Regions from separate parts of the Streptomyces sp. NPDC001678 genome, predicted to be linked through region 2. Evidence: riboswitches for the same ligand, from Rfam matches in the RefSeq annotation. Region 2 holds a riboswitch; each other region holds the start of a gene.
What was found. A riboswitch is a leader RNA that binds a small molecule or an ion and turns the genes downstream of it on or off. The one in region 2 is predicted to bind cyclic di-AMP.
Positions count from the first base shown of each region.

Region 1 (7,477 bases), on a different contig from region 2:
GCCGTGTTCTCGATCAGCCCAGCCGCGGTCACGCTCTACGAGGTCGGCGTGTACTGGGCCGTCGGCGACGCCGGCACCGCCCTCCACGCCGGACGCGGCCTGCACCCCGGACAGTTCTCCACGGCCGAACGACGCGCCCGCATGCACACCGGCCTCGCCCGCGCCTGGTGGCAGTGGGACAAACCTCAGCAGACCGCCGACGCTCTCCTCCACGCCCTGCGCGTTTCCCCGGCGGAGGTACGGGACCGCCCCGCCATCCGGCGAGTCGCCGGCGATCTGATCGGCCGGCACCCGCGCACCGCCGGCGTACGGGAACTGGCCTCGGCCCTGGGGGCCCGCCTCCGGACGGAGAGGACGGCGAAGACGGAGAACGGGTGAAGCCGGACGGTCCCACAGGCCCGGCCGGCCGCCGTGCCCCCGCCCCCCGTCAGGCGGGCAGGTCGTACGGCCGGACCGTGTGTCCCTCCCAGACCTTCCTGGACGGCTCCTCCGGGTACGGCGCCGTGCTCGTCTCCGTGTCGAGGAGGCGGGTGAGCCGTCCGTCGGCGGTCCGGTGGGCGGGCCAGCCCGGGTCGCCGTGGGTCGCGAAGGCCGTCCACGAGCGGCGGATCTCGTCCCCGAGCGCCCTCAGGTCCTCGGGGACCGGGCCCTCGCCGAGCAGCAGCCGGGCCTGTGGGGCGTCGTAGGTGCCGAACAGCAGGGACACGTCGAGGCCGTGGGGGGCGCCGAGCGCCCCGCCGAGGGCGGGGGCGGGCCGGCGCAGCTCGTACAGGTGCGCCGTGCCGCCGCCGGCGGTGTGGGCCTCGGCGAGGTGGAGCGAGGGCATGCGGAACAGGACGTCGCTGTGGACGGTCTCGAAGAGGTCCACGGGGGCGGCGTCCGGGTAGGCGGCGCGGTAGGCGCGGGGGCCGTCGGGGGCGGGGGCGAAGGCGTTCAGGGCCGTCGTCGTGTCCTCGTCGGTGACCTTGTCCCGGCCGCCGCTCATCACCAGGAACGGCCGGAACTCGTCGCGGGTGTGACCGGTCAGCAGGTCCACGCCGCTCGCCCGGCCGTCCGGCAGGAGGGTCCAGGGGGTCTCCGGTACGAGGTCGCCGTCGATCACGATGGAGAACGGGGAGCCGGTGCGGGCCAGCGGTCCCCAGCGGTCGGCTTCGGCGGGCAGGCCGTACATCATCGGGGTGATCGCCTCGGCCAGCCGCCACGGGTCGATCGTGGCGAGTCCGGCCGCGGTGGGTGTGGTGCCCAGCCGCCCGGCGAGTTCGGCGGCGAGGCCGGAGGCGAGGGCCGGGGTGGTGTAGAGGCCGGGGACGGACTGGGCGATCGCCCGGCGGAAGAGGCCGGCGGCGCGGGGCACGGCCAGCAGGGTGGCTATCGAGCCGGCGCCGGAGGACTGGCCGGCGACGGTGACGCGCGCGGGGTCGCCGCCGAAGCCGGCGATGTTCTCCTGGACCCATTCCAGGGCCGCGATCAGGTCGAGCAGCCCCCGGTTGGCGGGGGCGCCCTCGAGGTGGGCGGAGGCCTCGGCGCCCACCCGGTAGTTGAGGGTGACCACGACGAGGCCGCCCTGCCGGGCAAGCAGCCCGGCGTCGTAGAGCGGGTCGCCCGCGTGGCCGGAGACATAGCCCCCGCCCAGGATCCATACCAGTACGGGCAGTCCGGAGCCGCCGGGGTCCGGGGACCAGACGTTCAGGGTGAGCCAGTCGTCGCCGGTGGCGGTGCCGGTCGCGGGGATCGGGCCGGACTGCGGGGGCGGCGGGCCGAACTCCACCGCGTCCCGCACGCCGTCCCAGGGCCGGGCCGGACGGGGGGCCATGAAGCGCAGCTCGCCCACGGGCGGCTGGGCGTAGGGGATCCCCCGGAAGACGGCGAGGCCGTCGGTGGTGCGGCCCCGTACGGTGCCCTGAGCCGTGCGGGCCTCCGGGCCGTCGATACCGGTGACGCCGGTGACGTCTGTGACATCGCTCATCGTCGCTCCCTCCCGCGCCCGGAAGCGGTCACCCCCGTGCGCGAACGCGGATGTCGGGCGGTCCGGGTCACGGACCGCCCGATCAAGGAGCCTAGTTGACGCGTCCGTACCAGACGCTGCCGGTCCAGATCTTCTCCAGACGGACCGTGGCGCCGGGCTTGGGGGCGTGCCAGATCTTGTTGCTACCCGCGTAGATCCCCACGTGGTAGACGTTGCTGCCCGAGTGGAAGAAGACCAGGTCACCGACCTGGCGGGAGCCGCCGGAGATGTGCCGGGTGCGGTTGTACTGGTCGGCGGCCACACGCGGCAGGTTCTTGCCGGCCTTCTTGAACGAGTACTGGGTCAGGCCCGAGCAGTCGAACCGGTTCGGGCCGGCGGCGCCGTACTGGTAGGGGGAGCCGGCCTTGCCGGCGGCGACCTTCAGGGCCTGCTCGCCGGGTGTGGCCGCGGAGGCCTCGGAGGCGAGGCCGGGGACGAGCACCGATGCCGCCAGTGTGGCGGCGGTGACGGCCGAGGCGGCGCCGGCCCGGGATATGAGAGCAGGTATGCGAGGCATAGCAGACATGCCGAAGCCCTTCGACATCCGCCTGCGAAAGATGACCTGTCGGGTTCGGGCTGCGAAGTTGCCCGGCCGGATTTCCCGGCTTCACCCCAAGGACCACCGACTTCGTGATCCGTAACGCTTGGGTCTCCCGCTCCTGCCGATCCATCAATTCGATGCCGCACCCGGTGCGGCGGCAGGACTCGGCGTCCGCCCGGGTGGCCCGCCATGGTGACGGGATCTTGTGTTCGGTGAGAGATCCTGCACCATGAATCATTCAAATCCGGTACCCGGGCGGCCATCTGTGAACTTCTTCACTTCGGGAGCAGAACCGGAACCGCACTCCGCGCGCCCCCGCCGAACTGGCCCTAAACCCTTGTAACGCCGGGTACTTGCAGCATGGAACGAGTAATTCCGGAGGACCCTTCGACAAGGTCCTTCAGCAGGGCTGCCGCCAGGTGTCCAGCTCCAGCTTCTTCTTCATCGAGCTGAGCCCGAGCCGCCGCGCCGTGGGGCAGAACTCCCCCGTCGACAGTTCGTATTCGACATGGAAGACCGCTTTGTCACGTTTCACGAAGGGGGTGAGCTTCTCGCACTCGTCGTACTGCGCGCACTGCTCGTTCACCGCGAAGTCGAAGGTGTCCACCAGCTGCGGGATCTGGTCCAGGTCGTTCTTCAGCCCGATGGCCAGGCCCCGCTCATGGGCGAGATCCGCCAGCATCCGGTTGAAGGCGAGCTGGTGGTCGGCCGTCAGCGGAAAGCCGGTGCCGTTGCGGAATCCCTCGGTCAGATCGGGTTCGACGGCGTCGAATCCCTTCTGCCGGCACATGTCCATCCGGGCCGCCATGAGCGGCCGCAGGGTGTCGAGGCGGCGGATGTCGAACCATTTCTCGCCCTTCCACCCCTTGTTCTTGTTGCCGAGCAGGTTCTTGGGGAATTTCCCCTGGTCGGGCCGGAAGTCCTCCCAGGCACCGGCATTGATGTAACAGATCACCTTCCGGCCACGGGAATGCAATTGGGCCACGGTTTCGGCCGAATTCTCGAAGCCGTCGATGTCGTAGACGGGGGCGTCCACCGAGGTGTCGGCCTTTCCGTCCAGCTGCCACTGCCAGCGGGTGCCCGGACGTGGCTGCCAACGGGCCCCGGCCGGCGCCGAACCCGTGGCCGGACCGCCGGGTGAGGCGGAGGCGCCCGGCGTCCCCGAGGCCTCCGGCGCACCCGAGGCGCGAGGGGCGTCCGAGGCGCGGGGTGCCGCCGTGGCACCGTCGTCGTCCCGGTCCGGCCCGTCGTCGTCCGCGGGCGAGGCGGAGCAACCCGCCAGGACCAGCAGCAGCGCGGCGCACAGCCCCGCGCGGACGCGCCACGCGCTCTTGCCGCGCCACGCCCCCATGCCACGCCCCCCGCTCATACCGTGCCCCCCGTCGTGAGACCGGCGGCCGCCCGCGGCACCGAGCACCAGGGGTTGGCCCCCGTGCCCGGCACCGCGCAGTGGACCGCGGCACCGCGCGCCCCCGCCGTCCGGGCCACCTGCCCCTCCCGCCCCTCGGGCACGCCGTGCACCAGATGACAGAACCGCTCCGGTGGGTGTCCGGTGGTCCACTCCGGCACCCGGGCGCGCCGGTAGTCCTCCCAGGTGCCCTCGAAGGTGACCAGGAGGTCGGCGAGCGAGGCGTAGCCGGGGGCGGGGTGGGTGCCGGGGTTGAGGACGGCCGTACGGGCGCCCAGCACCCGGGCGGCCAGCACCATGCGGCGGTAGCGGGGCAGCGGGGTGTCGTGCGCCGGGACCTGGTCGAGGAAGACGCCGTCCACGTCGTACCACCGGCGGTGGCGGCGGATGTCGGCGACCACGGCGCCCGTGCGGCGGTGGCCGTAGCCGGTGTCGACGTAGCCCAGCAACCGGACGCCCGCGGCGCGCAGCGCTCGCGCGGCGGCGCCGAAGGCGGGGTCGGGGCGGCCGCCGGGGCCGTCGGCGGCGTTGAGCACGACCCCGTACAGCCGGGGGGCGGCGTCGAGCAGCGCGGCCCACTCCTCGGGGTGGGTCGCGGGGTGGACGTAGAGGGGGACGAGCAGCCGCCCGGCGTCCTCGTGGGCGGCGGGCGTGGTGGTGGTCATGGCACGGGCTCCGTGGCGGGCACGGTGGCCCACAGGTCGGTGAGGGAGTCGGCGAAGGAGTGCCGGGGGACCCAGTCCAGGGCGCGTCCGGCGGCGGTGATGTCGGCCTGCTGCCAGGGTACGGCGGCGGAGCGCGGCGAGCCGTCGCCGTCCTCGGCGACGCGGTCGCCGACCGGGCCGGTGAACCCGGCGGCGCGCAGCAGCCCTTCGGCCACGTCGCGGACGGGGCGGGCGGTGCCGCTGCCGATGTTGAGGACGGCGGGCAGGGGGCGGGGCGCGGTGACGGCGAGGGCGACGGCCTCGGCCACGTCGCGCGGGTCGACGAAGTCGCGGTGGGCGGAGAGGTCCCCGGTGCGGACGCGGCCGTCGGGTCCCGCCCGGCGCAGTTCGGCGGCGAGGCGGCCGGGGAGGGAGGCGGCCGGGGCGCCGGGGCCGACGGGGTTGAACACCCGCAGGACGACGGCGTCCAGGCCGGAGCCGGTGACGGCGAGGGTGCCGGCCAGTTTGCTCGCGCCGTAGAGGCCGAGCGGGCGGGCCGGGGCGCTCTCGCCGACGGGCAGCCGGGCCTCGGCGGGCCCGTACTCGGCCGCCGAGCCCAGATGGATCAGGCGGGCGTCGGGAGCCGCCGCGCCGAGGGCCTCGCAGAGCACGGCCGGGCCGCGGGCGTTGACGGCGGTGAGGGTCACGGCGCTGCCGCCGACCGCGCCCGCGCAGTTGACGACGGCGTCGGGGGCGGCCTCGCGCAGCAGGGCTGCGAGCCGCTCCGGGCCGGTGGCCGCCAGGTCGACGGGCAGCTCGGCGACGGGCGGCCCGTCGGCGGGGGCACGGCCGGCGACCCGCACGTGCGCGCCCGGAAGGGCGCGCAGGCGCGAGGCGGTGTGCCGGCCCAGGAAGCCGGTGGCGCCCAGGACGAGAATGCGCATCGGAGCCGGTCACGCTCCCTTGATCAGCAGGTCGCGGCGGACGGCGAACTCGGCGTTCGCCCGGTCGTAGTCGTCGGGGCGGCCGATGTCCAGCCAGTAGCCGTCGAATTCATGGGCGTTGGGCGGGGTGCCCGCCGCCAGCAGGTCGAGGACGAGCTCGTCGAAGCCGAGCGGCAGTCCGGGAGTGTAGCGGTCGAGGGCGTCGCGGGAGACTCCGTAGACGCCCATGGAGACGCGGTAGTCCATGCTGGGCTTCTCGGCGAAGCCGACGACCCGGCCCGCCTCGGTGGTCAGGACGCCGAAGTCGATGCTGACCCGGCGGGGGTAGGTGGCGATGGTCAGGGGCGCCCCGGAGGCGGTGTGGTCGCGCAGGACCTCGCCGAAGTCGAGGTCGGTGAGGATGTCGCCGTTCATCACCAGGAAGCGCTCGGGGAGCCGGTCGGTCATGGTGAGGAGCGGGCCCATGGTGCCCAGGGGACTCTCCTCGGTGGTGTAGTCGACTCTGATGCCCCACTGGGAACCGTCGCCGACGTAGGCGCGGATGATGTGGCCGAGGTGGCCTATGGCGAGGGTGCAGCTGGTGAACCCGGCGCCGGCCAGCTGGCGCATGACGATCTCGAGGATGGCGTGCTGGTCGCCGATGGGCACCAGGGGCTTGGGCAGCGCGGTGGTGTACGGGCGGAGCCGGACGCCCTTGCCTCCGGCGAGGATCACTACATGCATGGGGTGCCGTTCCTCTCTTGTGCCGCGTGGGTGGTACCGCGTGGGTGGACGGAACGTCAGACGTTGTAGATGCCGGTCTTGTAGCGGCCGAGGTTGGCGGGGTCGCGGAAGAAGGCGACGGTCTCGGCGAGGCCCTGCTCCAGGGTGTGGGCGGGGGCCCAGCCGGTGGCGGCGCGCAGCCGGGAGGAGTCGCAGACCAGCCGCATCACCTCGGAGCCCGCGGGCCTTACGCGCTCGGCGTCCTCGGTGACCTCCAGGTCGGTGTCCATGAGCTTGCCGATGAGGGTCACCAGGTCGCCGACGGAGATCTCCTCGCCGGTGCCGGAGTTGAAGGTGCGGCCGAGGACGGCGGCGGCGGGCGCGGTGCCGACGGCGCGGAAGGCGGCCACGGTGTCCTTGACGTAGCTGAAGTCCCGGGTGGGCCGCAGGTCGCCGAGGGTGATGGCGCGCTGTCCGGCGGCGACCTGGCCGATGACGGTGGGGATGACGGCCCGCATGGACTGGCGGGGGCCGAAGGTGTTGAACGGGCGCAGGGTGACGACGGGCAGGCCGAAGCTGGCGTGGTAGCTGTCGGCGAGCCGGTCCCCGCCGGCCTTGGAGGCGGCGTAGGGGGACTGGGTGTTGATGGGGTGGTCCTCGGTGATGGGCACGGTCCGCGCGGTGCCGTAGGTCTCGCTGGTGGAGGTGTGGACCAGGCGGGGAATGCCCAGGTGGCGGACGGCCTCCAGGACGTTGAGGGTGCCGGTGACGTTGGTCTCGACGTAGCTGTGCGGGGCCCGGTAGGAGTACGGGATCGCGATGAGGGCGGCCAGGTGGTAGACGGTCTCGGCGCCGGTGACGAGGCCCTGGACGGAGCCGGGGTCGCGGACGTCGCCGAGGACGACCTCGACGTGGTCCATGACCTCCCGGGGCAGGTCCTCCAGCCAGCCGAAGGACGAGAAGGAGTTGTACTGGACCATCGCGCGGACCCGGTGGCCGTCGGCGACGAGGGCCTCCACGAGGTGCGATCCGATGAATCCTTCGGCGCCGGTGACGGCGACGAGTGCTGATGCGGACACGAGGGCTCTCCTCTTCAGGGCTTCTTCACGGTGGCTCAGCGGTGGGTGGTGATCCGGCCGAGCAGGGCGGTGGCCACGGCGAGCAGGGCCGCCGCCGCACCGGAACAGATGACGAGCTGGTCGGTGACCGGGGCCGCCGTGCCCAGCCGGAGCG
Region 1 is NZ_JBIAUP010000014.1:125,410-132,886, reverse strand. It holds gene ACFYZR_RS26265 (hypothetical protein) at 4-378, shown strand; gene ACFYZR_RS26260 (carboxylesterase/lipase family protein) at 428-1,966, opposite strand; gene ACFYZR_RS26255 (C40 family peptidase) at 2,058-2,531, opposite strand; cyclic di-AMP (ydaO/yuaA leader) riboswitch at 2,536-2,713, opposite strand; gene ACFYZR_RS26250 (endo alpha-1,4 polygalactosaminidase) at 2,947-3,915, opposite strand; gene ACFYZR_RS26245 (spherulation-specific family 4 protein) at 3,912-4,619, opposite strand; gene ACFYZR_RS26240 (NAD-dependent epimerase/dehydratase family protein) at 4,616-5,542, opposite strand; gene ACFYZR_RS26235 (sugar phosphate nucleotidyltransferase) at 5,552-6,265, opposite strand; gene ACFYZR_RS26230 (SDR family NAD(P)-dependent oxidoreductase) at 6,322-7,323, opposite strand; gene ACFYZR_RS26225 (hypothetical protein) at 7,359-7,477, opposite strand, start outside.
Region 1: it holds a riboswitch for cyclic di-AMP, as region 2 does, so the genes downstream of both, ACFYZR_RS26255 (C40 family peptidase) here and ACFYZR_RS23085 (C40 family peptidase) in region 2, are expected to answer to the same signal.

Region 2 (7,477 bases):
TCCCGCACACCGAGCCGGAGGCCTTCGCCAAGGCCCTCGCCGCACACGACGGCCGGGCGCTCGCCGTCACCGACTCCGTGTTCTCCGTCGACGGCGACGCCGCCCCGCTGGCCGCCCTCGCCGGGGTCTGCCGGGAGAACGGCGCGGCGCTGCTCGTGGACGACGCCCACGGCCTCGGCGTCCTCGGCGACGGCGGCCGGGGCGCCCTCCACGCGGCCGGCCTCGCGGGCGACGCGGACGTCGTCGCCACCGTCACCCTCTCCAAGTCGCTGGGCGCCCAGGGCGGCGCGGTCCTCGGCCCGGCCCGGGTGATCGAGCACCTCGTCAGCACCGCCCGCACCTTCATCTTCGACACCGGCCTCGCCCCGGCGGCGGCCGGCGCCGCCCTGGCGAGCCTCGCGCTGCTGCGCCGCGAACCGGAGCGCGCCCAGCGGGTCCGGGCCGTGGCCACCGAGCTCCACCGCGGGGTGACCGAGGCGGGGCTCGTGGCCGTGCGCCCCGACGCGGCGGTGGTCTCCGTACGGGCCCCCTCGCCCGAGGCCGCCGTGCGCTGGGCGGCGGACTGCCGGGCGGCCGGGCTCGCCGTCGGCTGCTTCCGGCCGCCGTCCGTGCCCGACGGCGTCTCGCGACTCCGGCTGACCGCCCGGGCGGACCTGACGGACCGGGAGGTGGCGGCCGCAGCCGACACGATCGTGAGGACCGCGCCGGCCGCCGGCTGACGGTTCCGGCTCGCGCCGGCTCAGGACCCGTCGGCGTCCTCGCCCGGGGAACGGCCCGGGCCGCCGCCGTCCAGGTCCGTGACGAAGGCCGACCAGGTGGTGCGGGGGAAGAGCAGGACAGGGCCGGCGTCGCGCCGTGAGTCACGCACGGCGAGCAGCTCCGTACCCAGGAGCGCCGTCTCTACGCAGTTGTTCATTCCCGTGCTGTAGCTGCTGCGGTGCCATACCGCGGCGCACCGAGCGGGCTGGGCCGATGCAGAGGGTACGTACCGAGGCATTGCGGACATGTCGCCTCCCTATGCGCCGTCACTGATCCCGGCGATGTATTCCAACGATTTCTCGTGCGACAGGGCGTGCGCCCGGAGCGTCGTGAATGCGGAGGCGTACGCCCGGAGGTCCTCTTTCCGCTCCAGATAGAGGCTACTCGTCAAGTGGTCGAGAACAACCACGTCCAGATCGGCGATGCGCGGAAATGAGAAGATAACGAAAGGGCCCGTGATGCCGATATGGTTGCCACTGGTGAACGGCAGTACGTGGAGCCGCACATGCGGCAGTGAGCCCCTTTCCAGCAAATGCCGTAGCTGTCCCGTCATCACCTCGGGGCTGCCCACCTCGTGCCGCAGCACCGCCTCGTCCAGCACCGCGCACAGCTCCAGCGGCCGGCGCCCCCCGAGCACCGCCTGCCGGGCCAGCCGCACCCGGACGAGCTCCTCGACCTGCTGGGCCGGCGGATCGCCGAGCGCCGCGCGGGTCACCGCCCGGGCGTAGTCGGGTGTCTGCAACAACCCGGGCACCACCGCGGTCTCCAGCGTGCGGGCGTGGGAGGCCTCCGACTCCAGGCTGATGAAGTCGAGATACGCCGAAGGCAGCAGGTCGCGATAGGCGTACCACCAGCCGCGCCGCGCCCCCTCCGCGTCCTTGGACCCCGCCCCGCACAGGGCCCCCAGCAGAGCCCGCAGCTCCGGGTCCGACACCCGGTAGACATCCAGCAGCCGGGCCACATCGGCGGGTTTCACCCCGCTGCTGCCCGTCTCGATCCGGCTCACCTTCGACTGGTGCCAGCCGACCGCGCAGGCCGCCTCCCGGCTCGTCATCCCGGTCAGCTCGCGCTGACGGCGCAGTTCCGCGCCGAGTTTGCGGCGGCGCACCGCGGGTCCGTACCGCATCAGCTCTCCCTCCCCGCCGCTCACATGGAAGCGTCGTGATAACCCTTGACGCGTTGTTCACACACCCCGCGTCAGAGTCAATAAACCAGTGTCACGGCCAAATCCGGTCGCTCGTCGTAGAGTTCACCGCTTTGAGCGACAGATATATCCACAATCCGGTGGATCACACCCATCGCGGCCGTTATCAGTGGGACGCTGGCGCACAAGAGCCGGGCCGAGCCTCGGTGGGAAAGGGACAGCGCCATGGCAGATCACCAGGAAGCATCCGTCACCCTGCCGAGCGCTCCCGCCTCGGTCTCCGCCGCCCGCCGCCATGTCATGGACGTTCTCGTCACCTGGGGCCTGACGGACGGGACGGACCTGGCCGACACGATCCGGCTGATCCTCTCCGAGCTGGCCACCAACGCCGTGCAGCACACCCGGGGCCAGTCGCCCACCTTCACCGTGGAGCTCCGGCTGGACCGGGAGGAGCGGCTGCGGGTCGGGGTCACCGACAGCCACCCGCGCCACCCCAGGCGGCTGCCCGCCGCCGTCCAGCAGGACAACGGCCGCGGCATGGTGATCGTCCGCGCGCTCACCGCCGAGTACGGCGGCAGGGTCGTCGTCACCCCGACCGCCGACGGCGGCAAGACGGTGTGGATCGCACTGCCGTGGACGGTGTCCGTCCGCTGACCGGCAGCGCGGAGGGGCCGGGCGGGAATGTCCGCCCGGCCCGGCGCTCTTGTGGAGCCGCGCACAGGAACCGGTGGGTTCTCGGGTGTCGCTGGTGCCGGTGGGCACCGCACGGCAGTCGGGTCCGCTGCCACGGGAGACGCGCTCGGCGCGCGGGAAGCCCGGCGCGACGGGTACGCGCGTTGGATTCTGCGGGACGACGGGGGCGGGAAGCGGTAGCCGCGCCGGTCGTCACCCGCGCCGGTGGTTCAGTCGTTCACTCGGCCGTACGAGACGCTTCTGGTCCAGATGCGCTCGAGGCGGACGACCGAACCGGTCTTCGGGGCATGCCAGATCAGATTGTTCCCGGCGTAGATCCCCACGTGGTAGACGCCGCCCCGGCCGTGGAAGAACACCAGGTCGCCCTGTTCCCGAGAGGGGGTGGGAATGTGTTCGGTGCGGTTGTACTGCTCCTGGGCGGTACGGGGCAGCTGCTTGCCGGCCCGTTTGAAGGAGTACTGCGTCAGCCCCGAGCAGTCGAAGCTGTACGGGCCCGTGCCACCCCATACGTAGGGGGAGCCCGCCTTTGAGGCCGCGATCCACAGGGCTTTGGTGGAGATGGTGGCGGCTTCGGCGTCGTCGACGACGCCGGGTGCCAGTACCGTTGCGCCGACGGCCGCCAGAGTCAGGGCGGATTTCACGGACAGGGGTACCACCCCGGCCCTGGACAGCCGTGAGGGACGTTTGTGCGCGCCCATGCCAAACCCTTCGTCAGCCGCCTGTGAAGGATGACCTGTCGGGTTCGGGCAGGCGAAGATGCCCGGCCGCCGAGGCGGCTTCACCCCAAGGGCTGGTCCGGAACTTCACAGCTCCGGCCCTCCCGTCGTGCCTGGGTCCTCCATCCCCGCCGATGCACTCATGTCGACCAGCGCCCGGGCGGCGGCGGGGTTCGGCGTCCGCCCGGACCGCCCCGCCGTGGTGGCGGGGTCTTGTCGTCGGAGGGATCTTGGCGCAGCCGCGCCGGGCACGCCGAGGGGATCCCGGCATATGTGAGCCTCGTCACCGTTGGGCAATTCCGGTGGACGCGGGGCGATTTGACTCCTGCGGATTCCCCCTGGTGAGCCGGTCACCTGCGGCGCGGGCGATCACCCCGAGCGCAAACCGCGCGTACGGCCCGACATGATCACCACGGGTTGTCTACGATCCCATCCGCTGTCTGAAGGAGATCGAGGGAAGAATGTTTCCGCTCCTCAGTTCGCAACCGAAGGCGGCAAGGTCACCCGCAGCGCCCGGCGTTCACCGTCCAGGACCCGCATCGCCCGCGCCAGCGTTCCCGCGTACACCTGTCGTTCTCCCCGCTCGTACATCGTCGCCAGCGCGTCGCGCAGTCCCGCGGCCGCGACCACGAGCCTCTGCGCGGCTCGTAGCCCGCCGTACGTGTCCTGCGCGCGGGCCGGGTTGATCCGTCCGAGCTGATCCAGTACTTCCAGATAACGGTCGACCAGCTCGCCCTCGGCCCGGGTCAGCGCGGGCAGCGGCGGCAGCTCCGGAGGGAACCGGTGGGACGGCCCGTGCGGCATCCCGCTCACCTCTCCCTGGCCGGCGCGCCCTGCGCCCGGCGGTCGGCGACCACCGCGTCGGCCAGGCCGTGGGCCACGGCCCCCGCCGCGTCGAGGACGGTGTCGCGCTCGACGTCCCGCCGGATCCGCTCCGGGCTCCGCCCGGTGTGCAGCGCCAGCATCTCCACCAGGGTCTCCCGGGCGCGCAGCATCTCGGCGGCCTGGATCTCCAGGTCCGAGGGCTGCCCCCGGACGGGCTCGGGCAGGGCCGGCTCATGGACGAGGACCCGGGAGTGCGGCAGCACCATCCGCTTGCCGGGGGTGCCGGCCGCCAGCAGCACGGCGGCGGCCGAGGCGGCCTGGCCCAGGCAGTAGGTCTGGACGTCGCAGCCGACGTAGCGCATGGAGTCGTAGATGGCGCACATCGCGGAGAAGGAGCCGCCGGGGGAGTTGATGTAGAGCGCGATGTCCTGCCCTGGCGCCGCGTGCTCCAGGTGCATCAGCTGGGCGATCACATCGCTCGCCGCCGCGTCGTCGAGGGCCGTCCCGAGGAAGACCACACGCTCGGAGAACAGCTTGGAGTAGGGGTCGAAGGTGCGCGTCCCGCCGCTGGTGCGTTCGGTGAACTCCGGCAGGACGTGCCGGGCGAGGGGTCGATGGTCCATGGTCACGCCTTTCGAACGGGTCGATCGGTGATCTGTAAAAAATGTACAGGACGTACAGGGGATTAGAATGGGACCGGATTCTGGTGATCAAGTCAAATGCCCAGGTCGGAGGCCGGTTTGACGGTTTGTCGAGGGCGTACGTCTCACAAATTTCTCTACGAGCTTTCGTTTGGATCGCCGGGCGGACCAGGGGAAGGCTGGTCGAGGACGGGGTCCACGAGGGTCTGCATGGCCGAAGTTGGACGCTCATGCGCTCGTGGCCATGGGCGGTGTCGTGTGTGGCCTCAGGACATGGATGACATGCGCTGGGTGCTCGGCCTCGTCACGGTGCTGGAGCAGATCGCGTGGATGCGCCTCGCCCAGGGAGAGGTGGCCTGGGCGCAGGTGGCCAGGTATAGATGCCCGGCCGGGACGGCCTGACCATCGCCGCCGACCTCGAACGGGCGTTGCCCGGCTGCCGCACCATCATCTGCACGACCTTCAGCCGACCCGGCTTGACGGGATGGGGCCGGTCATGGCGGCCAGGCCCCTCAAGGCGTTCGGCTCTTCCCTGGTCGATCTCGGGAGTGCATCTCGGAGGGCCGAGAGCTCGCTCGCCGAGAGGCGGGCCATTGGCAGCACGGGAATGCCGGAGGTGGGGAGGCAGACACTGGCTGGTCCGTCTCTCGGGCGAGGAGCGCGATCGTGCGGTGCGTGCTTTGGACGGCCCGTCCCGGCGGGAGCCTTCGGTGAATGCCCCACGGTTCGTGCCCTTGCCGACGGGTGCGGGTTCGTCCTCGGTTGTCGTCCGAACACGCATCGCGGGCTCCTGGGCACGCGCGTGATGAAGCCTCGCCGGGTTGCTGACGGGGCATCTCAATGCAGAAGTCAAGCCGTCGCAGGCGCCGGTGCTGCGGTCGTGAACAGGTGTTTGTCCCTCAGCATCGCCCAGAGCACGTCCACCCTGCGACGGCCCGGGCATCGTCATGGCGACCAGCGCTGGCCGCTACGGGCCTGACCGACGCCATCATGAACGGTCTGCCACCGCACATCGCCCAAGTGATCTGCGGACACAGAGCTCGTAACGCGATCTTGTAGAGATGTGATGGCCGGGTGTGGCTGGTGTGATGATCCGGCTATTTGTGGGATGTGAGTACCAAGCCTGTGCTCCCCTCCCTTTAGGGTTTCCCGCCTTGATGTGTACACCGAGGGCCGGGAAGGTCGCCCCGGGGGCACGAGGCCGACGGTCCGGGATCCTCCTCGGGCAGTACCGGATCCGGAGAGGGGGTGACGGTGCGTCATCCGGTGAGGGCGTCGGGGGAGGTCACCCGGGGTTCCCTCCTCGGTCGGCACTCATGAGAAACATCGCGCGTGGTCCGAGTTCCGCACTCCTCAGGAGCCGTCTTGCACATACCCAGATACGCCACCGCCGTCTGTGCCGCCGTCGCGGCGACGGTCTTGGCCACCTCCACGTCCGCGGCAGCGGAGACCGGCCCGGCGCAGGACAATTTCCTTCCCGCCATGGGCTATTCCATCCTCCGCCTCGACATCGATCCGCCCGGCGCCAACGACTGGAACTGCCGTCCCAGCGCCGCCCACCCGCGTCCGGTCGTCCTGGTCCACGGCACCTACGAGAACCGCTACAACAACTGGGCCCGGATGTCACCCGAGCTGAAGGCCCAGGGCTACTGCGTCTACGCCCTCGACTTCGGCGACACCGACGACGCCGGAGTGGCTCTCGCTCCCACCGTCAAGGGCTACGGAGACATCAAGAAGTCCTCCAAGGAGCTGGCCGCCTTCGTGGACAAGGTGCTCGCCGCCAGCGGCTCCGGGCAGGTGGACCTCGTCGGCCACTCCCAGGGCGGGACCCTGTCCCGCTGGTATCTCAAGGCCGACGGTGGCGCGAACACGAGCGATCCCTCGAAGAACAAGGTCAAGAAGGTCGTCCAACTCGGCGCGACCAACCACGGCACCACCATAAGCGGCATCGAGACCCTCGCCGACAAGCTCCACATGCTGGAGTCCGGGGAGAAGCCCCTCGGGAAGGCGGGCATCCAGCAGTACGAGAAGTCCGACTTCATCAAGGAGCTCAACGCCGACGGGGACACCGTTCCCGGGGTCGACTACACCGTGATCGGCACGAAGTACGACGAGATCACCACCCCCTGGCAAAGCACGTTCATGGTGGCGGGCCCTGGAGCAACGGTGCAGAACATCACCTTGCAGGAGGGCTGCTTCGTCGACTTCTCCGCCCATCTGAGCATGTCGTACAGCCCGCGTGCGATCGGACTGGTCAAGCGGGCCCTGGACCCCTCAGCCCCGGCGGCTCCTTGTGTGCCGAGGGCTCCCGCCTTCTGATTTCCGGCCCGAAGGTCCGTCTTGGCCGATCTCGACCTGCCCGCCGCAGCCGAAGTCGTGACCGCCGACCTCACCCGGCCCGACACGCTGCGCCCCGCACTCGACGGCGTGCGCAGGGTGTTTCTCTACGCCCCACCGGCCAGTGCGGAAGGCTTTGCCACGATGGCCGCCGAGGCGGACCTGGAAGGCGTCGTACTGCCCTGGACACCGGTGCGGCCCCTGGTCCTGGCGAGCAACAGCCTGGGCTGGGCGGAGTCGATCCGGCCGAGCGGCCTCGTGCGGCTGGTCCGCCCCGACGCCGTCACGGCGCCGGTCCACGAACGCGACGTCGCCGCCGTCGCGGTCACGGCCCTGGGTATCGGCACGCGCCACGGTCGTCA
Region 2 is NZ_JBIAUP010000011.1:134,008-141,484, forward strand. It holds gene ACFYZR_RS23065 (8-amino-7-oxononanoate synthase) at 1-719, shown strand, start outside; gene ACFYZR_RS23070 (DUF397 domain-containing protein) at 740-1,006, opposite strand; gene ACFYZR_RS23075 (helix-turn-helix domain-containing protein) at 1,016-1,885, opposite strand; gene ACFYZR_RS23080 (ATP-binding protein) at 2,129-2,557, shown strand; gene ACFYZR_RS23085 (C40 family peptidase) at 2,806-3,294, opposite strand; cyclic di-AMP (ydaO/yuaA leader) riboswitch at 3,298-3,501, opposite strand; gene ACFYZR_RS23090 (hypothetical protein) at 3,787-4,116, opposite strand; gene ACFYZR_RS23095 (ATP-dependent Clp protease proteolytic subunit) at 4,122-4,760, opposite strand; gene ACFYZR_RS23100 (hypothetical protein) at 5,052-5,180, shown strand; gene ACFYZR_RS23105 (esterase/lipase family protein) at 6,144-7,097, shown strand; gene ACFYZR_RS23110 (SDR family oxidoreductase) at 7,119-7,477, shown strand, end outside.

Region 3 (7,477 bases), on a different contig from region 2:
ATGTGTTCACGCCGCTACGGTAAGTGCGCGGGACGGGCAGTAGTGGTGTGGCGAGGTCGGGAGGCGACGGGCATGGCGAAGACGCGAGCGGGCGGGGGCGAGGGCGAGAGCGGGCGGCACGGCGAGCCGGACGGCTCCACCGGCTCCGAGCCGACGCCCGCCGAGCAGGTGGCGGAGCTGCTGAAACGGGCCCAGAACGGCTTCGAGATCGGCGAGCCGCTCCTGGACCGGCTGCGTACGGCGCTGATGCACCAGACCGAGCTCCGCTCGTACCGTCAGCGCAACGACGGCCGGCGCCCCCTCCGGTGCAACACCTACCGGCACATCTTCCTGCTCGCCGACGGCAGCAGCCTCGTGCTCTTCGAGCTGGAGCACGACACGGGACCGCAGGAACGCTTTCTCTACGAGCTCTACACCGACGACGGCGCGCTCGACGCCGCCGAGCGCCGGGTGCACGACCGGATCGGCGGCGGGGGCATCGGACCGGGGAGCGAGTCCGAGGAGCTGCCCGCCTGGCTGGCGGAGGAGCTGCTCCTCGCGATGGGCCCGACGCGGCCCCGCCGGGAGTACGTCTCCGAGGCCTCGCCCGACCACGCCCGCAGGCTGCTGCGCCGCGCGGAGAACGCGGACGGGCCCGGGGAGGTCGTCCGCGAGCTGCTCCAGGGGGCGCTCGGCCACCACATCGCGCTGATCACCAAGCCCAGGCGCCGGGGCGCGGGCCGCGACGCCACCCCCTGGTGCCGCTTCTACGAGCACGCGTTCCTGCTGGAGGGCGGCGGCGAGGTCAGCCTCTGGGAGCTGGAGCACAACATGACGGCCGACGGACGGCTCGTCTGTGAGGTGTATCTCGACGAGGCGGAGGCCGAGGTGGCCGCCGACCGTCACGCCAGGGCGCAGGGCGTCGACTTATAGGGGCGCGGGCGGGGGTGGGGGAGGCGGCGAGGAAGAAGGCCATGGTCATGGCGGGTGGTCGTATGGTACGGTCGATCGAGTTGCAATTGTGGTACCCATGAACTTGTGTGCGCCTCGGTTCTGTAGCCGATGGCGCATTTTTGTTTTTGCCGGTCTGTTCCGGTCTGGGGACCCACCCCATCCAAAGGAGTAAGACTATGGCTACCGGCACCGTGAAGTGGTTCAACTCGGAAAAGGGCTTCGGCTTCATCGAGCAGGACGGCGGCGGCCCCGACGTCTTCGCCCACTACTCGAACATCGCCTCCAACGGCTTCCGTGAGCTCTTCGAGGGCCAGAAGGTCTCCTTCGACGTCACGCAGGGCCAGAAGGGCCTGCAGGCGGAGAACATCGTCAACATCTGACGAACCCGGCCGGATCCTTCCGGCCCAGCGTGACGCCACCGCGCGTCACGCGGCACAGCACGACAAAAGGCCCGCGCCACTGGGTGCGGGCCTTTTGCCGCCCGCGCCAGCGCGCCCAGGGCTCACGCCGGAACGTCCGTCCAGGGCCGCCCCGCGATACGAGGTCCCCGAACCGGGCGTGCCACCCCACTGAGGGAAGGTCCCCCGAATGACTCGTTCCGCACGCCCCGCCCGCTCCTCGGAGTCCCGCTCCGCCGACTCCGCCCGTTCCGGCCGTCCGGCGGGCCCCGCCCGTTCCGGCCGTCCCGCCCGTTCCCGTGGCGGACGTCAGCCCGAGCGTCGCCCCGCCGCCCCTCTCCAGGGTGAGTTCGAGACGCCCGTCAGCACGACGCCGGCCCTGCCGGCCGTCGACTCCTTCGCCGCGCTGGACATGCCCGGCGGTCTGCTCTCCACGCTGACCCGCGAGGGCGTCACCGAGCCCTTCCCGATCCAGGCGGCGACCCTCCCCAACTCGCTGGCCGGCCGTGACGTCCTCGGCCGCGGCCGTACGGGCTCGGGCAAGACCCTCGCCTTCGGCCTGGCGCTCCTGGCCCGTACGGCGGGGCGGCGCGCCGAGCCGAAGCGGCCGCTCGCGCTCGTCCTCGTGCCCACGCGGGAGCTGGCCCAGCAGGTCACCGACTCCCTCACCCCGTACGCGACCGCCGTCAATCTGCGGATGACCACGGTCGTCGGCGGCATGTCCATCGGCCGGCAGGCCCAGACCCTCGCCCGGGGCGCGGAGGTGCTCGTCGCGACGCCGGGACGGCTCGCGGACCTCATCCAGCGCGGTGACTGCGCGCTGCGCGACGTGGCGATCACGGTCCTGGACGAGGCCGACCAGATGGCCGACATGGGCTTCCTGCCGCAGGTCACCAAGCTGCTGGAGCAGGTCGCCCCGGGCGGTCAGCGGATGCTGTTCTCCGCGACCCTGGACCGCAACGTCGACCGGCTGGTCCGCCGCTTCCTCACCGACCCGGTGACGCACTCCGTCGACGCCTCGGTGGGCGCGGTGGTGACCATGGACCACCACCTGTTCCACGTCACCGACCAGGACAAGAAGGACGCCGTCAGCCGGGTCGCGGCCCGCGCCGGGCGCGTGATCATGTTCGTGGACACCAAGCGCGGCGCCGACCGGCTGGTGAAGAAGCTGCTGTCCCAGGGCGTCCGGGCCGCCGCGCTGCACGGCGGCAAGAGCCAGCCGCAGCGCAACCGGGTGCTGGACCAGTTCCGCACCGACCAGGTCACCGCGCTGATCGCGACGAACGTCGCCGCGCGCGGCATCCACATCGAGGGTCTCGACCTCGTCGTCAACATCGACCCGCCGGTCGACCACAAGGACTACCTCCACCGCGGTGGCCGTACCGCTCGCGCGGGTGAGTCCGGCACGGTCGTCACGTTCGTGCTGCCCGAGCAGCGGCGCGAGATGAGCCGGATGATGACCACGGCCGAGATCACCCCGAACGTCATCAAGACCTACCCGACCGACCCCGAGCTGGCCCGTATCACCGGTGCCCGCGAGCCCAGCGGCGTCCCGGTCGTCATCGCGCCGCCGGCCCCGGCCCAGCCGCAGGGCGGCCAGGGCGGCCAGGGCGGCCAGGGCGACAAGGCCAAGCCGTCGCGCTCGCGCGGTTCCCGCTCCCGCTCCGGCTCGCGTTCCGGTTCGGGTGCCGGTGCGGCCGCTGGCTCCGGCTCCGGTGCGGGCAACGGCGGCGGCCGTCCGTTCCGCGGCTTCGGCGGCAACGGCGGCGATGGCTCCCGGCGCTCGGGCGGCACCCGTCCGGGCAACGCGGTCGGCGGCCGTTCGCGCCGAGGCGGCGGTGGCGGCGGCGGTCGCCGCCCTGCCGCGTCCTGAGGCTCCGAAGTCCTGAGGCCCTGAGGCCCTGAGGCCCTGAGGCCCTGAGGCCCTGAGGCCCTGAGGCCCTGAAGTCTTGAAGTCTTGAAGTCTTGAGACCCTGACCGGGCCGGCGTTCCCGAACGGCTCAACCCCGTTCGCCGCTCCGCATCCCAGCCGCAAAGGTGGGATGCGGAGCAAGGAACGTCGGCCGGTCAGGAGAACACACGGTGGGGAAGCGAGACGGGCCGCTGCCCGGACCGGATCCGCTCTGCGAGCCGCTCCCCGGGCGGGCGACGGCCGTCGCAGCCCGCTGTCTCGCCCGTTGTCTCCCCGCCGCCGTCATCGCCGGCGGCATCGCATTCGACGTCCTCACGCCCCCCAAGTACTCCTCCGCCCCCTTCTTCGTCTCCGCGCCCCTCGTCGCCGCCCCGCTCCTCTCCCTCTTCGCCACCCTGCTCACGGCGGCCGTGGCCCTGGCGGCGATGGTCGCGCTCTCCCTCGCGCGGCAGGCGCCGGAGATGGGCGAGTCGGTGACCGAGGTCGTCACCGTCCTGATCGTCGGGGTGCTCGCCCTGGGCATCAACCGCGTCGTACGGCGCGGCAATCTCCGGCTGGCGTCCGTGCGGAGCGTCGCGGAGGCCGCCCAGCGGGCCGTGCTGCCCACGCCCCCGGCCCGGATCGGCGGACTCCGCGTGGCCGCGCGCTATGTCGCCGCGCAGGCCGACGCCCGGATCGGCGGCGACCTCTACGCGGTGCAGGACACCCCGCACGGCGTCCGCGTCATCGTCGGCGACGTACGGGGCAAGGGACTCGGCGCGGTGGAGGCGGTCGCGATCCTGATCGGCGCGTTCCGGGAGGCGGCGGAGCAGGAGCGCACGCTGGAGGGGCTGGCGGTACGGCTGGAGCGTGCGCTGCGACGGGAGGGCGCACGGCGCGCGAACGTCGATCAGGCCGAGGGGTTCACCACCGCCGTCCTGGCCGAGGTCCAGCCGGGCGCGGGCGCCCTGCGCATCGTCAACCGCGGCCATCCGCCCCCGCTCCTGCTCCATCCCGACGGCACCGTGGGGGACACCCACCCCCGAGCGCCCGCCCTGCCGCTGGGGATGGAGGACCTGGGTGTGTGGCCGGACCGGGTGGAGGAGTGGGAGTTCCCGGTGGGGGCGACGTTGCTGCTGTTTACCGACGGGGTCACCGAGGCCAGGGACTCGGCCGGGACGTTCTATGACCCCCGGCCACGGCTGCACGGCAAGCAGTTCCGCAGCCCCGACGCCCTGCTGGACTCCCTCACGGCGGATGTGTCCCGGCACGCGGGCGGGCGTACGGACGACGACATGGCCCTGCTCGCCATCCGGCGGATCGACGGCAGGCTCCGTACCGCGCCCATCACCCACAAACGTCCCCAGGTCACCGCCCGTACCGTGCGCCTGCAATCCCCTCAGATCCATAACGACTGACGAACTATCAGAAGTAAGCGCCTTATAAAGCGCCCCAACGCGCCTGCTGGATTCACCCTTTCGGCTTGGAATCCAGCCGCTCTGTCTATTAACGTTCGATAACGCAGCGCGGTCGTTGCAGCCGTCGCAAGGGCGGTGCCGTGCGCCTTCGCCGAATCCCGTGGGCGGAACCGGGGAACCATCTTTTGGGGTGAATCGGGCCTGCACACCGGCCCGTAGGGGACCTTCCTTCTCCGAACCCGACAGCTAACCCGGTAGGCGAACAGGAAGGAAAGGAGTCGCCTTCGTGGCGTCCAACAGGTCCGACAGCTCCGCGTTCGACGGCAGTTCGTACGACCCTCCGTTCGTTCCCGCCTACGTTCCCCCCTACGAGCCGGATCCGACTCCTGAGGCCCCCGGTGCCCCTACGCCCCGGTCGGCGGCCGACGAGTGGGTCCCCGGCGAGGACCACCCGGCGGCGCCCGTCCGCGGCCGGCACCGCGTCGTCAAGCCGCGCGGCGGCACGATGGCGCGCAGCGGGGCGGTGCTCGGCGCCGGAATGATCGCGGCGGTCGGGGCGGGCGGCATGGCCAGCGCCCAGGACCGTCCGCAGGCCTCCATATCCATGCCGGACCTCACCCAGAGCATCCCGGTCGTCGGCGCGTTCATGGCCGGCGGCCACGAGCAGGGTCAGCACGAGCAGGGTCAGGGCGGACAGCAGGCTGCCGAGGCGCGGCAGGCCCCGGTCGAGACGGTACGTACCGTGCGCGACACCGCCGACGCCGGCGAGGTGCTGCGGGCCCGCATCCTCCAGCAGGCCGAGCACCAGCAGGGCGCCGCCGAGGCCGAGGCGCAGGCGCGCGTCGCCCAGGCCGCGGCCGAGCAGCACCGCAAGGCGGCGGCGGAGAAGGCCGCGGCGGAGCGGGAGGCGGCCGAGCGCGAGGCGGCGGACGCGAAGGCGGCGACGTACGAGGCCGCGCAGCGGGAGGCGCGGGAGGCACGGGAGGCGGCGGATGGCGGCACCGCGACGGCTGAGGCGGCGGGGACGACAGGCGCCGGCTCTTCCAGTTCATCCGACTCGTCAGGCTCGTCAGGCTCGTCCGGCTCCGCGCACCGTGGCACCGGCGGTGGACCCTTCACCCTCCCCGTGGCCTCGTACACCCTCACCGCCGGCTTCGGCCAGGCGGGAAACATGTGGTCCGCGAACCACACCGGCGAGGACTTCGCCGCTCCCACCGGCAGCCCGGTGAAGGCGGTCGGCGGGGGCACCGTCACCCAGGCGGGCTGGGCGGGCGCGTACGGCTACCGCATCGTGCTGACGCTCGACGACGGGACCGAGGTCTGGTACTGCCACCTGTCGTCGATGGTGGTCACGTCGGGCAAGGTCGGCGCGGGCACGGTCATCGGCCGGGTCGGCGCGACCGGCAATGTCACCGGGCCGCATCTGCACCTGGAGGTACGGCCGGGTGGTGGCGCGCCGGTGGACCCGCTGTCGTGGCTGCGGGGCAGAGGCCTGGAGCCGTAGCCGCGAGCTGCGAGCCGCGAGCCGCGAGCCGCGAGCCGCGAGCCGCAAGCCGCAAGCCGGACAGGCCAATCAGGTCATAGCGGCCGGAGAAACCTCCGATATCGGATATCCCGGGAATGTTCTGTGAGCGATCGGGAAATCAGATGACGTGACGACCACCGCGACGATCACCACGTCCGTGCCCGCCCGCCTGGACCGGCTGCCCTGGTCCCGGTGGCATTGGACCGTGGTGATCGGTCTCGGCACGGTCTGGGTCCTGGACGGCCTGGAGGTCACGGTCGTCGGCAATATCGCCGGCCGGCTCTCCGAGCAGGGCAGCGGCCTGCCGATCACTTCCGGCGGAGTGACGGGAGTGGCGGCCGCGCTCTATGTGGCGGGCGCCTGTTCCGGGGCGCTCTTCTTCGGCCGGCTGACGGATCTCTTCGGCCGTAAAAGACTCTTCATGGTCACGCTCGCGGTCTATCTGGCCGCGACGGCACTGACCGCGCTCTCGTACTCGTCCTGGTGGTTCTTCACCTTCCGCTTCGTGACGGGTTTCGGCATCGGCGGCGAGTACGCGGCGATCAACTCCGCCATCGACGAACTGATCCCGGCCGCCTACCGCGGCCGTGTCGACCTCATCATCAACGGCAGCTTCTGGCTGGGTGCCATCGCGGGCTCATTGCTGTCGGTCCTGATGCTCGACACCAGCATCTTCGCCAAGGCCGTCGGCTGGCGGCTGACCTTCGGACTGGGCGTGATCCTGGGGCTGGTCATCCTGCTCGTACGCCGTCATGTGCCGGAGAGTCCGCGCTGGCTGTTCATCCACGGCAGGGCGGAGGAGGCCGAACGGCTCGTCACGTCGATCGAGAAGCGCGTCGTGGCGGAGAAAGGCGTTCCCCTCCCGCCCGCCAAAGGGCGGTTCACCATCCGTCAGCGCGAGAGCTTCGGATTCCGTGACATCGCCCGTACGGTCTTCTCCGACTACCGGCGCCGGGCCGCCCTGGGCCTCGCCCTCTTCATCGGCCAGGCGTTCCTCTACAACGCGATCACCTTCGGTTTCGGCGCCATCCTCACCCGTTTCTTCGGCGTCTCCACATCCCGCACCGGCTATTTCTTCGCCGTCATAGCGGTGGGGAACTTCCTCGGCCCGCTCTTCCTGGGCAAGCTCTTCGACACCCTCGGCCGGCGCATCATGATCTCCTCGACATACCTCCTGGCCGGGGTCCTGCTGTTCGGCACCGCCTGGCTGTTCGGCGCCGGGCACCTGAACGCCGTCACCCTCACCGCCTGCTGGGCGGTGGTCCTCTTCTTCGCCTCGGCGGGCGCCAGCAGCGCCTACCTCACCGTCTCC
Region 3 is NZ_JBIAUP010000003.1:527,956-535,432, forward strand. It holds gene ACFYZR_RS09225 (DUF6227 family protein) at 73-912, shown strand; gene ACFYZR_RS09230 (cold-shock protein) at 1,110-1,313, shown strand; gene ACFYZR_RS09235 (DEAD/DEAH box helicase) at 1,522-3,204, shown strand; gene ACFYZR_RS09240 (PP2C family protein-serine/threonine phosphatase) at 3,414-4,640, shown strand; cyclic di-AMP (ydaO/yuaA leader) riboswitch at 4,780-4,915, shown strand; gene ACFYZR_RS09245 (M23 family metallopeptidase) at 4,927-6,144, shown strand; gene ACFYZR_RS09250 (MFS transporter) at 6,293-7,477, shown strand, end outside.
Region 3: it holds a riboswitch for cyclic di-AMP, as region 2 does, so the genes downstream of both, ACFYZR_RS09245 (M23 family metallopeptidase) here and ACFYZR_RS23085 (C40 family peptidase) in region 2, are expected to answer to the same signal.

Region 4 (7,477 bases), on a different contig from region 2:
GACGTTCCGTCATCCGTACGCAGCCCACGTCCACGCTGCGCGCGGCCCGGACGTGCTCCTCGCCCACGACGAACTCGGTCGAGCCGCCGCCGATGTCCACGACGAGGAACGGCTTCGTCAGGTCGGCGCGGCCCACGAGCTCCTTGGTGGCCCCGGTGAAGGAGAACTCGGCCTCCTGGTCACCGCTGATCACCTCGGGCTCCACGCCCAGGATGTCCTTGACGCCGCGCACGAACTCCTCGCGGTTGGAGACGTCCCGGGAGGCGGACGTCGCCACGAAGCACACCCGCTCGGCCTTGAGCTCGCGGATGACCTCGGCGTACTCGCGGCAGGCGGCGAAGGTGCGCTCCAGCGCCTCCGGCGCGAAGCGGCCCGTGCGGTCCACTCCCTGGCCGAGGCGGACGATCGTCATCCGGCGGTCGAGCTCGTTCAGTTCGCCCGTGGCCGGGTCGGCGTCGGCCACCAGCAGCCGGATGGAGTTGGTACCGCAGTCGACGGCGGCGACACGGGTCACGCGCAGCCCTCCTCACCGGCGCACGGGTTCACGCACGGGCCCTTGCTCCACCACTCCGGGAGGAGGGCGATGGCCTCGTCGCCGAAGGGGTTCACGCCCGGGCCGGCCGCCAGCGAGTGGCCCACCAGGACGTGGAGGCACTTCACGCGGTCCGGCATGCCGCCGGCGCTGGGGAAGCCCTGCAGGACCTCGATGGCGTCGCGGCGCGCGATGTAGTCCTCGTGGGCGGCCCGGTAGGCGGCGGCCAGCTCCGGGTCGGTCGCCAGCCGGTCCTGCATCTCCTTCATCAGGCCGGAGCCCTCGAGGGTGCCGATCGCGCCCGCGGCGCGGGGGCAGGTCAGGTAGTAGAGGGTGGGGAACGGCGTGCCGTCCTCCAGGCGCGGCGCCGTCTCGACCACGTCGGGGTTGCCGCAGGGGCAGCGGTGCGCGATGGAGCGCAGTCCGCGCGGCGGGCGGCCCAGCTGCTCCTTGAACGCGGCGATGTCCGCGTCCGTCGGCTCGGTGGGCTCGGTCTTCGGAGGAGGCGTGTCCATGTGCTCGCTCGTGCTCGATCGGTCGTGTGCGTAATAGGTATGGATCCGCCGTCAGCGATGACCGTCTGAGGCGTCCACGTCGTCGAAGAGATTGCTGTACCAGGGGCGGTCTGCGGCGCCCTGATCCTTGTGGCGGCCGCCGTCGGCGCTGCCGTCCACCACGGTGTACCCGGTCTCGCCGGGGCGTACGAAGTGGAGGTGCTCGCGCGCCAGCTGTTCCACGTACGCCGGGTCCTCCAGCCGGGCCTTCTCCTCGTGCAGCCGCTTGACCTCCTCGCGCGCCTGCTCCGTCCGGTGCCGCTGGTCGGCGATGTCCGAGCGCTGGGTGACCCACTGGCGCATGGGGTAGGCGAGGGCGACGACGAGCGAGCAGACGACGAGCGCGAGCAGCGCCGCGCGGCCGGTGAGCCGGGAGCGGCGCTGCGGGCGGGCGCGGTAGACCCGGGCCCGGGCCGCGGTCGGCCCCTGGACCAGCGCCGTGCCCAGCGCCTTGAGCCTGGTCGCGGTGGAGAACCGGTCCGCGCCCACGTCGCCTCCCCTGGAGAGTCCGTTACGAACGTACGTCCCCGGACACGGTACGGGACCGCGGCCGGGGACGTACGGAGACTGGCGAGAAGGTCAGCCTTGCTGTGCCTTTTGGGCTCAGCCCTTGAAGCGCGGGAAGGCGCTGCGGCCGGCGTAGACCGCGGCGTCGTCGAGGATCTCCTCGATGCGCAGCAGCTGGTTGTACTTGGCGACGCGCTCGGAGCGGGCCGGGGCGCCGGTCTTGATCTGGCCGCAGTTGGTGGCGACGGCCAGGTCGGCGATGGTGACGTCCTCGGTCTCGCCGGAGCGGTGGGACATCATGCACTTGAAGCCGTTGCGCTGGGCCAGCTCGACGGCGTCCAGGGTCTCGGTCAGCGAGCCGATCTGGTTGACCTTGACCAGGAGGGCGTTGGCGGAGTTCTCCTCGATGCCGCGGGCGAGGCGCTCGGGGTTGGTGACGAACAGGTCGTCACCGACGAGCTGGACCTTGTCGCCGAGCTGCTCGGTGATGGTGTTCCAGCCGGCCCAGTCGTCCTCGAACAGCGGGTCCTCGATGGAGACGAGCGGGTACGCGGCGACGAGCTCCGCGTAGTACTCGGTCATCTCGGCGGCGGTGCGGTCCTTGCCCTCGAACTTGTAGACGCCGTCCTTGTAGAACTCGGAGGCGGCCACGTCGAGCGCGAGCGCGATGTCCTGGCCGGGGGTGTAGCCGGCCTCCTTGATGGCCTCGAGGATGAGGTCGAGGGCCTCGCGGTTGGAGCCCAGGTTCGGGGCGAAGCCGCCCTCGTCGCCGAGGCCGGTGGACAGGCCGCGGCCCTTCAGCACCTTCTTGAGGGTGTGGTAGACCTCGGTGCCCCAGCGCAGGGCCTCGGAGAAGGACTCCGCGCCGATCGGCGCGATCATGAACTCCTGGATGTCCACGTTGGAGTCGGCGTGCGAGCCGCCGTTCAGGATGTTCATCATCGGAACGGGCAGCAGGTGCGCGTTCGGGCCGCCGAGGTAGCGGAAGAGCGGCAGGTCGGACGCCTCGGAGGCGGCGTGCGCGACGGCCAGGGAGACGCCCAGGATGGCGTTGGCGCCCAGGGAGCCCTTGTTGTCGGTGGCGTCCAGGTCGAACATGGCCTGGTCGATCAGGCGCTGCTCGGTGGCGTCGTAGCCGACGAGCTCCGGGCCGATCTGCTCGATGACGGCGAGGACGGCCTTCTCGACGCCCTTGCCGAGGTAGCGCTTGGGGTCGCCGTCACGGAGCTCGATGGCCTCGAAAGCGCCGGTGGAGGCGCCGGACGGCACGGCGGCACGGCCCGTGGAGCCGTCGTCGAGGCCGACCTCGACCTCGACCGTGGGGTTGCCTCGCGAGTCGAGGATCTCGCGAGCTACGACGACGTCGATGGACGGCACGAGGGTCTCCTTCGTGTGTGTCTGGAGTTCTGCACCACGAGCCTAACGGGCGCCGGGGGCTCCGCCCGCCCTTGGTCTGCTCCCCGGGCCGAAAATTGGCACAAACGCCGAGAACACCGGACGAATCGTCGGTGTGTTCGCTCAACGAGGACGCGGGATCGACCGGCAGAACGAGCGGAGCCCCGCTCCGATGCGGCTCGGGGGGAAGTCGCATCGGAGCGGGGCGGCCGCTCGGCCGGCCGGAGCCTTCGTTCGATGGCTCCGGCCGGCCCTCGCTCAGCGCAGGTGGATCAGCGCGGATGGATCAGCGCAGGTGCAGCTGCTGGCCCGGGAAGATCACGTCCGCGTCGGGCACGATCTTCTTGTTGAGCTCGTGGAGCTTCTGCCAGCCGCCCTGGACCTTCTGGGAGACGGCGATGGTGGCGAGGGTGTCGCCCTCCTTCACCTGGTACTCGCCGTCGCCCTTCTGGACAGTCTGCGGGGCGGTGTGCTTCGGCGCCGGGGCCTCGTCGTCGGAGTCGTCCGACTGCTGGACCGGCTTGCTGCTGTGCTTCTGCTGCGGCGCGGCCTGGCGCTTGCTGCGGTCGGCGTGGGACTGGGCCTTGCCGTAGGCGCCGGACGCGGACTTCGTGGACTTCTTCGCGACGTAGCCGTCGGAGTCGTCCGTGTCGACGTTCGCCTTGGCGCCACCACGGGCGAGGCCGGTGCCAGGAGCGCACTGCCAGGCGCCCGGGCCCTGCATGGCGAGCAGGCGCTCGGCGGTGGCGATCTGCTGGGACTTGCTGGCCAGGTCGGCGCGCGGGGCGTACTGCTTACCGCCCGCAGCGGCCCAGGACTCGTTGCTGAACTGCAGGCCGCCGTAGTAGCCGTTGCCATTGTTGATGTGCCAGTCACCACTGGACTCGCACTGGGCGACCTTGTCCCACGTGGAGACGGAGGCGGCGTTGGCAGAGGTCGCGACCATCAGAGGGGCGGCGACAGCCGCGCCGGTGACACCGGCGAGCGTGACGATGCGGACGGCCTTGGACGGACGACGGTGCTTGCCCTTGGACATAAGTCGGTTTCCTCACCGACGCCTACGAGGTGAGCTGTCGGGTTCGGGCTGTGAGTTCGCCCGGCCCGGTGCGCTTTCGCGTTCCGGGCTTCACCCCAAGCCGTTCCGCTCCTTCGGCCATTGGCCTTGGGACCGTTCCGGCGACTTACCTTGGTTCCCCCGCTCCTGCCTACGGCGCTTGCGCGACGACTCCCCCGGCCGCCGGCAGGATTCGGCGTGCGGCCGTGGTGCTCGCGGTGGCGAGCGGTGACGACGGTAATCACAGGCGGCCGACGGGTTCAAACCCCACTTTTCAGCCACCGATGGCCTGAGTTGGCCCCAGAAACCTCACGTTTCCGCAGGTGAGAGGCCATTCGAGCAAATCGGATCCAAGGCATCCGACGGTCAGTCAACGAGACCCATGTCTCACTTTCGACCGGAACAGACATTCGCCTCGAACCGGAGCGCTACTGCTTGATATCAAGCTTCTGACCAGGGCGGATAAGGTCCGGATCAGAACCGACTGCTTTTTCGTTCTTCTGATACAGCGTCTGCCAGCCTCCGGAGACCGAGTGTTGCTCCGCGATCGCTGACAGATTGTCACCGGGCCGCACGGTGTAGTCGTTCGCGGCGGGCAGTTCCGTCCGGCCCTCGCCACCCCGGGAGGGCCGCTGAGCATCGCCGGAGCCCGACGGGTCGGCACGGTGCCGGCCGTTGCCGGGGGTCGCGTCGGCATCGCCGGGAAGCGGCGAAGCGGAAGGCGAGGATCCCGTTCCAGGGGTGTCCGAGGGCGTGTTCGCCGAGGTGTTCGAGGGGCTGCCGACCGGGGCGGTCGGGATGGTGGTCGGATCGGCCGACGCGCCGGTGCCCGTACCCGTCGTCGGCCGCCCCGACGGGTCCGACGGGTCCTTGCGGTGCTTGCCCGCGGAGGTGTCCGGGGACGGGCTCGTGGAAGCGGACGGGGTGCCGGAGGAGCCCGGCGTGGGCGAACCGGACGAGCCGGGCGCGGGCTTGGGCGACCCGGAGGACGGGGCGGACGGCGCGGGCGACGTGCGCTCGGGCGCGGGCTGGTTGCCGCGCCCGGGCGTACGGGGGCGGCTCGGCTCCGGCGCGGCGGAGTACGAACCGTCGCCCGGGTCCACCTCCGGCTCCTTGTCCTCGCCCCGGTCCGCCTCGCCGGCCAGGCCCGAACTCACCGCGCAGCTCCGCCAGGTGTCGGCGCCCTCCGCCTTGAGGATCCGCTCGGCCACGGCTATCTGCTGGGACCGGCTGGCCAGGTCGGGGCGCGGCGCGTACGCGATGCCGCCGTACTGCTCCCACATCTGCTGGGTGAGCTGGAGGCCGCCGTGGAGGCCGTTGCCGTTGTTGGCGCTCCACATCCCTCCGCTCTCGCACTGGGCGACCTTGTCCCAGGTACCCGCGTCGGCGGCGACGGCGGATCCGGTCGCCAGCAGCGGAAGTGCCGCGCTGGAGGCCGTCACCCCCGCCGCGACCACGATGGCGGGTATCTGACGGGGACGGCGATGTCTACCGGTTCCTGAGAGCATCTGCGGGCCTCTCGCGTAGGCGGCGTTCGAATGGTCGCAGACCCTAGCGAGGCCTCCCCGGAGTCACAAGCCGGTGTAGCGGAGGTCACGTGCCGATAAACACGGATTGACCGGGCATCACACGAGGGGGTTTTGGGGTGTGAACTCCACGGGCAAAGTACGCAATCCACGCATGATCAGGCCGCCGCGCCAGCGCAGGTCATCGGGTTCGGCGGCGAGGGATAGGTCGGGCAGCCGGCGCAGCAGCGTCGCGATCGCGGCCTGGCCCTCCAGGCGGGCGAGGGGCGCGCCGAGGCAGTAGTGGATGCCGTGCCCGTAGCCCAGGTGCTGGTTGTCGCGCCGGGACAGATCAAGGGTGTCGGGGTCGGTGAAACGCTCGGGATCGCGGTCGGCGGCGGCCAGGACGACCAGTACGGGATCGCCCTCGGCGATGCGCTGCCCGCCGAGGGTCAGGTCCTGGGTGGCGAACCGCCAGGTGGCGAGCTCCACCGGGCCGTCGTAGCGCAGCAGTTCCTCGACGCCCGTGGCGAGGAGGCTCTCGTCGCCCTCGGCGAGGGCGCGCTGGAGCCGGGCGCGCTGCTCCGGGTGGCGCAGCAGCGCGTAGGTTCCGTTACCGATCAGGTTCACAGTTGTTTCAAAACCGGCGAACAAGAGGATGAAGGCCATCGCCGCGGCCTCGTTCTCCGTGAGGTGCTCGCCGTGGTCGCTCGCCCGGATGAGACCGGAGATGAGGTCGTCCCCGAGGTCCTCCCGCTTCCGGTGGATCAGCTCCGCGAGGTACGTCCGCATCATCTTGACGGAGCGGGCCACTCCGCCGCGCGGCCCGCCGCCGTGGCCCGCTTTTGTATGGCGCAGCATCATCCCCGCCCAGTCCCGGAAGTCGTCCTGGTCCTCGCGGGGGACGCCGAGCATGTCGCAGATGGCGTAGATGGGGAGGGGGAAGGCGAACTCGTGGATGAGGTCGGCCTCCCCCTTCTCCACGAAGCCGTCGATCAGCTGGTCGGTGAGCTCCTGGACGCGGGGCGCGAACTCCGCGACCCGGCGCGGGGTGAACGCCTTGGACACCAGCCGGCGCAGCCGGGTGTGGTCCGGCGGGTCGATGTTGAGCAGGTGCGTCATCAGATTGGCGCTGCGCTCGCCGGGGATGCCCACCTTCCCCTTGCCGTGGGCGCTCTCGGAGTGGTGCACGGGATTCTTCGACAGCCGCTGGTCGGCGAGCGCCTGCCGGGCGTCGGCGTAGCGGGTGACCAGCCAGGCCTCGACGCCGCTGGGCAGCTCGGTGCGGTGCACCGGCGAGTGCTCGCGCAGCCAGGCGTACGCCGGGTAGGGGTCGGAGGCGAACTCCCAGGTGAAGAGGGGTGGGGCGGGGGGCGTGTGATTCTCGTGCACGCCCCGACGCTACCTACCCGGCGCCATGCGGGCGCCCCTGGTGGTGCCCACCGCCGCCCCTAGTGGTGCCCACCGCCGCCGCTGCCGAAGGCGCCGCTGCTGCCGGGGTCCCATTTCTTCCGCTCCTCGGAGAGCTCCTCGGGATGGGCGGGCGGGTTCTTCATCTCATGCGGGAGGACACGCTCCCCATCGGCCTCCGGCAGCAGCTGGTCCGGCTCGTGGTGCTCGGTGACGTACCCCACCGACTCCTCGTCGTGGGTGTGCCCCGGACCGTGGTCGGGAGACGAGGGCCCCCGATCGTGCTCCTGCCGGGTCTGCCAGGCGCCCTGGCGGCGCTGCGGCTGGCTCGGCGGCGGGGGCTCCCGGTCGCGGACCCTCCGGCCGACGACGATGGCGCCGATCAGGATGGCGACGACGAAGAGCCCCACGATGAAGGGGGCGATCCCGCCGAGCTGAGCGGGAGCGGCGAGGGCCGCGGCTGTGACGAGGAGCTCAGTGCGCATGGGATTCGGGTACCCGCCCGCCGCGCAGTCAAGAC
Region 4 is NZ_JBIAUP010000006.1:426,956-434,432, reverse strand. It holds gene ACFYZR_RS16200 (exopolyphosphatase) at 1-514, opposite strand, end outside; gene ACFYZR_RS16195 (DUF501 domain-containing protein) at 511-1,047, opposite strand; gene ACFYZR_RS16190 (septum formation initiator family protein) at 1,099-1,575, opposite strand; gene eno (phosphopyruvate hydratase) at 1,690-2,970, opposite strand; gene ACFYZR_RS16180 (transglycosylase family protein) at 3,275-4,024, opposite strand; cyclic di-AMP (ydaO/yuaA leader) riboswitch at 4,029-4,211, opposite strand; gene ACFYZR_RS16175 (transglycosylase family protein) at 4,471-5,484, opposite strand; gene ACFYZR_RS16170 (cytochrome P450) at 5,668-6,939, opposite strand; gene ACFYZR_RS16165 (DUF6479 family protein) at 6,999-7,442, opposite strand.
Region 4: it holds a riboswitch for cyclic di-AMP, as region 2 does, so the genes downstream of both, ACFYZR_RS16180 (transglycosylase family protein) here and ACFYZR_RS23085 (C40 family peptidase) in region 2, are expected to answer to the same signal.